2 regions of the Micromonospora schwarzwaldensis genome follow, and region 1 is predicted to be linked to the other one. Evidence: riboswitches for the same ligand, from Rfam matches in the RefSeq annotation. Region 1 holds a riboswitch; the other holds the start of a gene.

What was found. Region 1 has a riboswitch for S-adenosylmethionine ahead of thrC (threonine synthase). Riboswitches for the same ligand answer to the same signal wherever they lie in the genome.
Region 2: linked by a shared signal. The riboswitch ahead of VKK44_RS11440 (ABC transporter substrate-binding protein) and the one ahead of thrC (threonine synthase) in region 1 are both predicted to bind S-adenosylmethionine.

What each region holds. Positions count from the first base shown of each region.
Region 1 is NZ_CP154796.1:54,577-59,573, forward strand. It holds gene VKK44_RS00290 (hypothetical protein) at 1-520, opposite strand, end outside; gene VKK44_RS00295 (winged helix-turn-helix domain-containing protein) at 738-977, shown strand; gene VKK44_RS00300 (hypothetical protein) at 1,047-1,847, opposite strand; gene VKK44_RS00305 (hypothetical protein) at 1,856-2,332, opposite strand; gene VKK44_RS00310 (DUF4232 domain-containing protein) at 2,489-3,130, opposite strand; SAM riboswitch class I at 3,343-3,476, shown strand; gene thrC (threonine synthase) at 3,489-4,778, shown strand.
Region 2 is NZ_CP154796.1:2,608,694-2,613,690, forward strand. It holds gene VKK44_RS11435 (amino acid ABC transporter permease) at 1-480, opposite strand, end outside; gene VKK44_RS11440 (ABC transporter substrate-binding protein) at 519-1,376, opposite strand; SAM riboswitch class IV at 1,621-1,731, opposite strand; gene VKK44_RS11445 (EVE domain-containing protein) at 1,839-2,279, shown strand; gene VKK44_RS11450 (PadR family transcriptional regulator) at 2,320-2,892, shown strand; gene VKK44_RS11455 (acyl-CoA dehydrogenase family protein) at 2,889-4,610, shown strand; gene VKK44_RS11460 (GNAT family N-acetyltransferase) at 4,661-4,997, shown strand, end outside.

The DNA.
Region 1 (4,997 bases):
TCAACCCCTCGGTGTACGACGACAGCGCCGCCGCGGCCGACGTCAGGCTCTCCGCCATCAGGGCGAGGCGTTCGGCGCCGTCCTGCCACTGCCGAACGGTCGTCCCGGTCATCGGGTCGTCGGTCCGGCCAGCGTCGGAGAGCTGCTGCCCGGCAGCGGTGATCCGGGCCGGAAGCCGCCCGATCCGATCGGCCGCCGTGCCCAACCGGTCCCGGACGTCGTCCAGCGCCTCGACCAGCCCGCCGATGGTGGCGGTCTCCCGGTGGCCGGCGGCGACGCGCAGCCGACGTACCCCGTCGCTGACCTGGAACTCGGCGTCTCCGGCCAGGTCGAGGGCGTCCTCGCCGCTGCGCCGGGCCAGCTTGATCGCCGGGTGGGCGCAGCCCGCGCCGACGCGCTCCAGCAGCACGGTGGCGGCGGCCACCCCGAGGTACGCCTCCCGCAGCTCACCGGTGACCTGCTCGACCGCCCAGATCGCGCTCGCGACGGGCACCTCCGAACTCGTCTCCGCATCCGTCACACCACGTCTCCTTCGCCTGGTGGGGTGCCGGGGCAGCGCGTCGCCCAGCCCGGAGGACGTCCGGTTGGGTGCGCGCTGCCCCGACTGGGGATCGACCAGTGCCTAGCTGGGCGCTCCTGACCAAAACTTTATCGATAATGCTGGTAAAGTCAACGATGCGCTTGAGGTTGCTCCTGGTTTTGTGATCAGATGGACATGCCTAGCTGGGAGTATTCGCATGTCCGCGCCGCGCAGGTTCGAGCCGCACTACCGAAGGATCATCGGTGACATCAGGAGGCGCATCGCAGAAGGCGAGTGGCCGCCCGGTCACAAGTTGCCCTCTACGAAGGAGTTGGCAGACCTCTACCAAGTAGGCAGCCAGTCCACCGTCCGGCAGGCCATCACGATCCTGATCGAGACCGGGGAGTTGTACGGCCACCAGGGCTTGGGCGTGTTCGTACCCGGCACCGCCAAGTAGGCAGCGTTGACTGCTGTCGTCAACTGCATGGAGTAAACATCGGCCGGACGACTACTTCAACCGGGTGCACTACGGCCGAAGCGCGGCTTGTGAGGGCGGGACTACCTTGTCGAGTTGCCGCTCAAGGTTTAGCGGGTCATCGAAAAACTCAACGTCGCTGACGGTTCGAAGTTCGGCGACGATCGGCGCGGGCCAGTCGCGCGCTGAGCCGTCCAAAGCGGCGATCCGGCTTTCTTTGGCGATCGTGGACAGGCCGAAGACGTGGTAGCAATGCTCGGCTGCCTGATCTGGATCACGCAGGCTGACGGCCTGAACGTAGGCAGCCTTGCCGTCGTTGGCTACTCGCAGCGTGACCGAGCGATTGCGGCCGGATTCTAGCGGGATGGGAGCATCCCGCTGAAGCTTGCGACCGCGTCCGGCCCAAGCGGTGACCCGGTCTGTTACTCGATCGACAAACCTGATGCCTGCCTGACGGGGCGCAAGCCATCGAAGTTGGTCGGCGCGTAGCGATGCCTGTGCGACATCAAGGACCAGCCTCCCGAGTTCGTTGGTGCTGCCGAAGGTCGCGATCTCACCGGGTGCCGCATTGACTCCGTTAAGCCCGCCGCCCGCCATGATCTCGGCGAACGCCTCTGCTGCCCGGCCGGCGAACAGGTTCACCCCGGCCATGGCCAGCAGAGACGCGGCGGCGGCCCGATCGGTCACTCGACAGCCGGAGCCCATCGGCTCGACAAGCACCCGAACGCCGTCGCCGTCGCCGTAGGTCATCGGCAAGTCGATGAGCAGGCCATCTCCGTACGGGTGGACGACCGTGTTGTCGTTGACAGCCCGGAGGACAGCGCCGATGACAGTCGTGGCATCCACAGTCATGTCCCTCCTCAAGGCTCCCGCCAGATGAAGTCGTCCCCTATCGCGATGAAGCACTCCGCGGCGAACGCTTCCAGGATCGCACGATAGGTGCCGGGTGCGACTCTCGGTTGAAGCGGAACGGCGGGGATGTCGTCCGGTTCATAGGCTGCCTCCTCGCCCCCGCCGGGCTCGCTCCGGTGCTTGTGAGTGCCGGGAAAGGGGCGATGTGGCGTGTTTATGCACAGTCGACGTGCTGAGAAGCCCGAGCGGCCCTCGCCGGCAAGATACTGAAGTGCCGGCTCGCTCGGTCTCAAATCGCTGATCGTCACACGAAGCCGGCATGGAGCAAGCGCACGGATGACGGTGTCGACCCGAAGGACGCCTTCTCTGACGACTTGGTTTTTGGTGACCCACGTGATGCCCCCAACCGTCACCGCCTCTGCCAGTGGCGACAGCAACGTGCCGAGATTGGCGGCCGTCATCAGGTGAGATACCTGCCGACTCATGATCGCCCCCTCCCGGTCGCCTAGGTGGCGATGTGAGGCCACCTCGCTCTGCGTCGGGTCGGACACTATCGGAGACGGTCACGACAGCCGTGTTCTAGAGGGGCGCGTCTAGTCGGCAACCCGACATCGACGAAGGCTGAGCCCGCGGGTTGCCCGTCAGAGCCGGTTGTCCGGGGTCAAGGCCGATGAGGGCGGCCCGCTCGGCGTGATCGGTTCCGTGGTCGGGTCGGCGGCGCGGCGCTTCCAGGCGCTGACCCCGAGCCGGCCGGTGTTGCCGAGGTCGATCGGCCCGTCCAGCGCCACCGCGTGCGCCGGCCTGCCGGCCACCGGCGCGACGTCGAGCTGGGCGCCCTCGGTGGCCACCACGGTCGGATCGGTGACCGTGTTGCGCCAGAGCAGCGCGGCGCCGGCCCGTTCGCCGGGGCGCAGCACGAGCCGGGTGGGTGGGGCGTCGAAGCCGGAGGTGATCCCCGTCGCGCCCGGGACGATCTTGACCTTGATCGGGTCCCCGTCGGCGTCCCGCATGCTGACCGCCGGGTAGCCGCGCAGCTCGTACGGCCGGGTTCCGCAGTTGACCAGGTCAAGGCCCATGGCCCGCAACCCCATCGCGGCGCTCACGCCCAGCTCGGTGATCCGGATGCCCTCCGGGGCGCAGGCCGCCGAGGGGGACGGCGCGACCTGGGCGGCCGGCCGGTCCGGCGGCGTGGGCAGCGGGTCGACCCGGGACGGTGTCGCGGCGCAGCCCGCCAGCAGCACAACCCCCGCGAGCCCTCCGATCCGGCCAACCCCACGTCGCATCCGGCGATCCTCCCACCCCATCGTCCGACCCGTGGCCCACCACCTCCCGGTGATCATGAGGTTGGCGGCGGCCATCGTCCGATTTGTTGCCGCCAGCCTCATGATCGACCGAGGTCGGGAGGGGGAGGCGAGGGTCGGTGGGGCGGCCCACACCGTGGGACCCGGGGTGGCGGGGCGGTGCGCGGCGCATAGACTCGACGGCACAACTGCATACCTCATCCAGAGGGGCTGAGGGATACGGCCCGACGACGCCCCGGCAACCACCCGCACGCTCGATGCCGAGTGTCCTGCGGGCAGGTGCCAATTCCGTCCCCGCCGCACCCGGCGATGCGGGGAAAGATGAGAGGAATTCCTCGACATGACGTCGACGCTTCCCGCCGTCTCCGGCATCGACACCTCCCGCAGCCCGGCCCGCGCCCTGGTCTGTCGCGCCTGTTCCGCGCGCTACCCGCTGGCCGCGCAGCACGCCTGCTACGAGTGTTTCGGCCCGCTGGAGGTCGACTACGACACGGCCGCGCTGGCCGCCGTCACCCGCGAGCAGATCGAGTCCGGCCCGAACAGCATCTGGCGCTACGCCGCCCTGCTCCCGGCCGGTCAGGACCCGGCCACCCGGGTCACCCTCGACCCGGGGCTGACCCCGCTGGTCGCCGCCAACCACCTCGCCGCCGAGCTGGGCATCACGGCGCCGCTCTGGGTCAAGGACGACAGCGCCAACCCCACCCACTCGTTCAAGGACCGGGTCGTGTCGGTGGCGCTGACCGCCGCCCGGGCGCTCGGTTTCACCCGCTACGCCTGCGCGTCCACCGGCAACCTGGCCAACTCGGTCGCCGCGCACGCGGCCCGTGCCGGTGTGCCGTCGGTGGTGTTCATCCCCAGCGATCTGGAGCAGGGCAAGGTGGTCACCACCGCCGTCTACGGCGGCGACCTGGTCGCCATCGACGGCTCGTACGACGACGTGAACCGGCTCTGCGGCGAGCTGGTGGAGACCGACGAGTTCGAGGACACCGCGTTCGTCAACGTGAACGTGCGGCCGTTCTACGCCGAGGGCTCCAAGACGCTCGGCTACGAGGTGGCCGAGCAGCTCGGCTGGCGGATCCCGGCCCAGGTGGTCATCCCGATGGCCAGCGGCGAGCTGCTCACCAAGATCGACAAGGCGTTCGCCGAGCTGGTCGAGATCGGGCTGGTCGAGGCGCCGGCCGGCGGCTGGAAGGTGTTCGGCGCGCAGTCCGCCGGCTGCAACCCGATCGCCACCGCGCTGCACGACGACCGCGACACCATCGTCCCGGTCAAGCCGACCGGCATCGCCAAGTCGCTCAACATCGGCGACCCGGCCGCCGGCCTCTACGCGCTGGAGGCGGTCCGCCGCACCGGCGGCTGGATGGAGTACGCCGACGACGACGAGATCCGCGCCGGGATCACGTTGCTGGCGCGGACCACCGGCGTGTTCGCCGAGACGGCGGGCGGCGTGACGGTGGCGGTGCTGCGCAAGCTGGTGGAGTCGGGCCGGCTGGACCCGACGGCGGAGACGGTCGTCTTCAACACCGGCGAGGGCCTCAAGACGCTGGACGCGGTGGCCGCCGCCTCCGGCCCCACCCACCGCATCAAGCCCAGCCTCCGCGCCGCCCGAGACGCCGGCCTCCTCTCCTGACCCCACCCACCCCACCCCGCCCCCGCCCCCCGAGAGGTGATCAAGAGGTTTGTGTCGGCGTGCGGGGTCGGCCCCGACGCAAACTCCTTGGTCAACTCGCGAGCCGGCGGCGGGGGCCGGTGGGGGGAGGGGCGGTGGGGGAAGGGCGGTGGGGTGGGCTCGCCCGGGAGGGGGATCGGGGGCGACCAGGGGTGACGGGGGATGTGCGGCGCGTGTCGA
Region 2 (4,997 bases), 2.6 Mb from region 1:
GGGCAGGACCCGGCGTACGCCCTGCGGAATGATCACCAGCCGCATCGACTCGGCCCAGGAGAAGCCGAGCGCCCGGGCGCCCTCCAACTGGGCGGCCTCCACGCTCAGGATGCCGGCCCGGAAGATCTCGCCGAGATAGGCGGCGGCGATCAGCGACAGCGCCAGCACGCCGAGCGGGTAGGGGTTGGGCCCCCAGACCTCCATGCCCAGCGGCGCCAGACCGACGCCGATGAGCAGGATCGTGGCCGCGGCCGGCAGGCCGCGGAACACGTCGGTGTAGACCCGGGCCGGCCACCGCAACCAGCGGGTACGCGAGATGCCGGCGACCGCCAGCAGCATGCCCAGCACCGAGCCGAGCAGGGCGGCGGAGACCGCCAGGATCAGCGTGTTGGGCAGCCCGACGGTCAGCATCTCGGGCAGCGCCTCGCGCATCGAGTCCCCGTCGAAGAACGTCTCCCAGAGGGTGCGCAGTGGATCCATCGTTCCTCCGTCCGCCCCGCTCGAATCCGGCTGTCCGCTCAGGAGGCGGCCGACGGCGAGGGCGCCGCCACCGAGCCGCTGCCGGGCGTGAAGTCGGCCGGGATCGGCCGGCCCGGGTAGTACTGCTCCTGGAGGCGGCTCCAGGTGCCGTCCGCGATCACCTCGTCGAGGCCCTTGTTCAGCGCCTCCCGCAGCCTGTCGTTGCCCTTCGCCACCGCGTACGCGGTCGGGGCCGGGCTGAGCTGCTTGGCGGCGACCCTGATCCGGCCGTTGCTGTCGGCGGCGGACTTGTCACCGATCTCGGCCGGGGCGATCCAGGCGTCGGCGGTGCCGGCCTTGAGCTGGTTGACCGCACCGTTGTAGTCGGGCACGCGCACCGGGTCGAGGTTCTGCCTCGTGGCGAAGTCGTCCTGCACGGTGCCCTGGACCACCACCACGCGCTTGCCGGCGAGCTGGTCGAAGCCGGTGATCGCGGAGCCGGCCGGCACGTCCAGGCCGAAGTAGCCGAAGTCGTAGCCGTTGCCGAAGTCGACGGTCTTCTTCCGCGCCTCGGTGACCGTGATCGAGGAGCTGCCCACGTCGAACTTGCGGTTGTTCACCTGGGAGAGCAGGGCGGAGAAGTCGGTGCCGACGAACTCCACCGTCAGGCCGACCTTGCCGGCGACGGCGCGCAGCAGGTCGTTGTCGAAGCCGGTGAACTCGCCGTCCTTGAGGTAGACGTTCGGCGGGGCGTCGGTGAGCGTGCCGGCCCGGATCACACCGGGCTGGAGCAGGCCGTACGGGTTGTGGGTCCGGTCGGCGGCGTCACCGCCGCCGCAGGCGGTCAGCGCGGTGGCGGCGAGCGCGGCGGCGGCGCCGAGCGCGGCGACGCGGGTCAGGGCGGTACGGATACGCACGATCTCTCTCCAGTGTGGATGGACACGCGGGACGCGTGCCGGTGCCGGCGCCGCCGGGCACGGCGGAGCCGGAAGGGGTGGATCGGGGAAGGGTGGAGCGCTCGTTCAGCGCGCGTCGCGACAGCGGTCGCTGCACACCCGCATCAGGTCGACGTGGCGGCGCGTGACCAGCATGAGGCGGGTCGGAACGAGGGGCGGTGCGAACATCGGGTCTCCCTGGCCGGTTGGTGCTGACCTGGGTGCCAGGCCACGCTTGCGCCGGCTGTCGCCGGCGCCTGGTCCTCACCCGGAGCACCCCACCGTGGCGGAGGGTTGCCGGCCAGCGAGCCGGGGCTTGACGCTGGCGCTCATGACCTGCCGAAAGGCTAGCAGCACCGGTGCGCCGGTCGTCCAGCCGTTATGACCACCCTCACGGCCGTGCCTTACCGGGCGGCTCCGGCCGCCGGGACGCAGAATGGCCGGATGACCTCCCCGCGGGTGACCCTCGACGATCTCGGCGCCTGGCTGATCAAGGGCAACGCGGAGAAGGTGGACCTGGCCGCCCGGTTCGCCGCCGATCCGCGGGTGACCGGCTGGTGCGTGCGTCCCGGCTACCGGGTCCGGCTGATGCGCGCCGGCCAGCCGGTGGTGTTCTGGGCCAGCGGCAGTCGGGGCCGGGCGCCGTACGGCGTGTGGGGCGTGGGCCGGGTGGCCGGCGTGCCGCGTCCGGGGGAGCCGGGCGGGCCGTGGACGCTGCCGCTGGACCTGACCGTCCTCGACGAGCCGTTCCGGGTGCGCCGTGCCGTGCTGCGGGCCGACCTCCGGCTGGCCGGCGCGGAGGTCTTCCGGCAGCCGCAGGCGTCGAACCCCTCCTACCTGACCGTGGCGCAGTTCGCCGCCGTGCGGGAGTACCTGCCCGGCTAGGGTCTTGCTATGCAACAAAGTGCATAGCAAGATGGCCGGCATGTCGCTGGAGCACGCCATCCTCGTCTCGCTGCTGGAGCAACCCGCCTCCGGCTACGAGCTGGCACGTCGCTTCGACCGCTCGATCGGCCGCTTCTGGACCGCCACCCACCAGCAGATCTACCGTGTGCTCAAGCAGATGGCCGGGGACGACCGGATCACCGGCGTCGAGGTCGGCCAGGAGGGCCTGCCGGACAAGACGGTCTGGTCGGTCACCCCGGCCGGCCGGGCCGCGCTCGTCGGCTGGCTGCACGCCCCGGTGCGCCCGGAGGCGGTCCGGCACGAACTGGCCGTCAAGATCCGCGGCGCCGCGTTCGACGACGCCGCCGGCCGCGCCACCCTGGTCGCCGAGGTCGAGCGCTACCGCGCCGACCACGAGGGCGTCCTCGCCGGCTACCTGGCCGGCGAACGCCGCGACTTCCCGGACGCCGTCGCACCCGACGCCCGCGCGGCGCTCCAGCACGTGGTGCTGCGCGGCGGCATCGCGTACGAGCGGATGGTGCTGACCTGGCTGGACGACGTCCTGGCCACCCTCCGCGCCCTCGACCCCGACCCGGAAAGGCCCGCCACGTGAGCGACCCGCTGCTGTTCCACCCGCACCGCTACGACCCCGCCGACCTGGACGACACGTCACGCCGGCTGCTGCGGGCCACGATCGACTGGTTCGAGACGCGGGGCAAGCGCGCGCTCGTCGAGAGCTACCACGCCCGCGAGTGGTACGCCGACTTCCTCGACTTCGCCGCCCGGGAAGGGCTCTTCGCCACGTTCCTCACCCCGTCCGCCGACGGCGGCGGCGACGCCGACAAGCGCTGGGACACCGCCCGCAACGCGGCGCTCAGCGAGATCCTCGGCTTCTACGGGCTCGGCTACTGGTACACCTGGCAGGTCACCGTGCTCGGCCTCGGGCCGGTGTGGCAGAGCGGCAACGCCGCCGCCCGGGCCCGCGCCGCCGAGCTGCTCGACCAGGGCCACGTGATGGCGTTCGGCCTCTCCGAACGGCCGCACGGCGCCGACATCTACGCCACCGACATGCTGCTCACCCCCGACGACGCGGGCGGCTTCCGGGCCACCGGCGGCAAGTACTACATCGGCAACGGCAACGTCGCCGGCCTGGTCTCGGTCTTCGGCCGGCGCGCCGACGTCGAAGGCCCCGAGGGGTACGTGTTCTTCGCCGCCGACAGCCGGCACCCGGCGTACCGGCTGGTCCGCAACGTGGTCGCCGCCCAGATGTACGTCTCCGAGTTCCGGCTGGAGGACTACCCGGTGCGCGCCGAGGACGTGCTGCACACCGGCCCGGCCGCGTTCGACGCCGCGCTCAACACGGTCAACGTCGGTAAGTTCAACCTCTGCACCGCGTCCGTCGGCATCTGCGAGCACGCCATGTACGAGGCGGTCACCCACGCCCACGGCCGGGTGCTCTACGGCCGGCGGGTCACCGACTTCCCGCACGTGCGCCGCGAGCTGACCGACGCGTACGCCCGGCTGGTCGCGATGAAGCTGTTCAGCGACCGGGCGGTCGACTACTTCCGCTCGGCCGGCCCGGACGACCGGCGGTACCTGCTGTTCAACCCGATGACCAAGATGAAGGTCACCACCGAGGGCGAGAAGGTGATCGACCTGCTCTGGGACGTCATCGCCGCCAAGGGTTTCGAGGCCGACACCTACTTCGACAAGGCCGCCAAGGACATCCGTGGCCTGCCGAAGCTGGAGGGCACCGTGCACGTCAACCTGGCGCTGATCCTCAAGTTCATGCCGAACTATCTGTTCCGGCCGCAGCCCCACCCGGCGGTGCCGACCCGGCGCGACGCGACCGACGACGCGTTCCTGTTCCGGCAGGGCCCGGCCCGTGGCCTCGGCGCGATCCGCTTCCACGACTGGCGCGCCGCGTACGACGCGCACGCCCACCTGCCCACCGTGGCCCGGTTCCGGGAGCAGGCCGACGGCCTGGTCGCGCTGCTCGCCGCACACGCGCCGGACGAGACGCAGCAGCGCGACCTGGACTTCCTGCTCACCATCGGCCAGCTCTTCGCGCTCGTGGTCTACGGGCAGCTCGTCCTGGAACAGGCGGAGCTGACCGGCCTCGATCCGGACCTGCTCGGCGAGATCTTCGACGTGCTGGTCCGGGACTTCTCCGGCTACGCCACCGAGCTGCACGGCAAGCCGGCCACCACCGACGAGCAGGCCGCCTGGGCGCTCGCCCACGTCCGCCGCCCGGTGGTCGACGCCGACCGCACGGCCCGGGTGTGGCAGCGGGTGGCCGACCTGGCCGGCGCGTACGAGATGCGGCCCTGAGCGGCGAAACCGGCGGGCGGGCCGCCCGCCCGACCGGGTAGGTTGCACGGATGTTCGCGCTTGCCCTGACCGACGACGCCGAGCTGCGACCGTTGCAGCCCTGGCACGCCGACGAGTTCCTCGCCAACCTCGACCGCTGCCGGGAGCACATCGCACCCTGGGTCGGCGCGTCCTTCGTGGCCACCGACGCCGAGTCGGCCCGTCGGGTCCTCCAGGCGTACGCCGACCGGTGGGCCCGCGACGACGGCGGGATCTGGGGCATCTGGCAGCGCGGCACGCTCGTCGGCGGCGTGCTGCTGGTGTCGCTGAGCGCCGCCCGTGGGGTGTGCGAGGCCGGCTGCTGGCTGGAGGCGGAGGCCCAGGGCCAGGGCCTGGTCACCCGGGCCG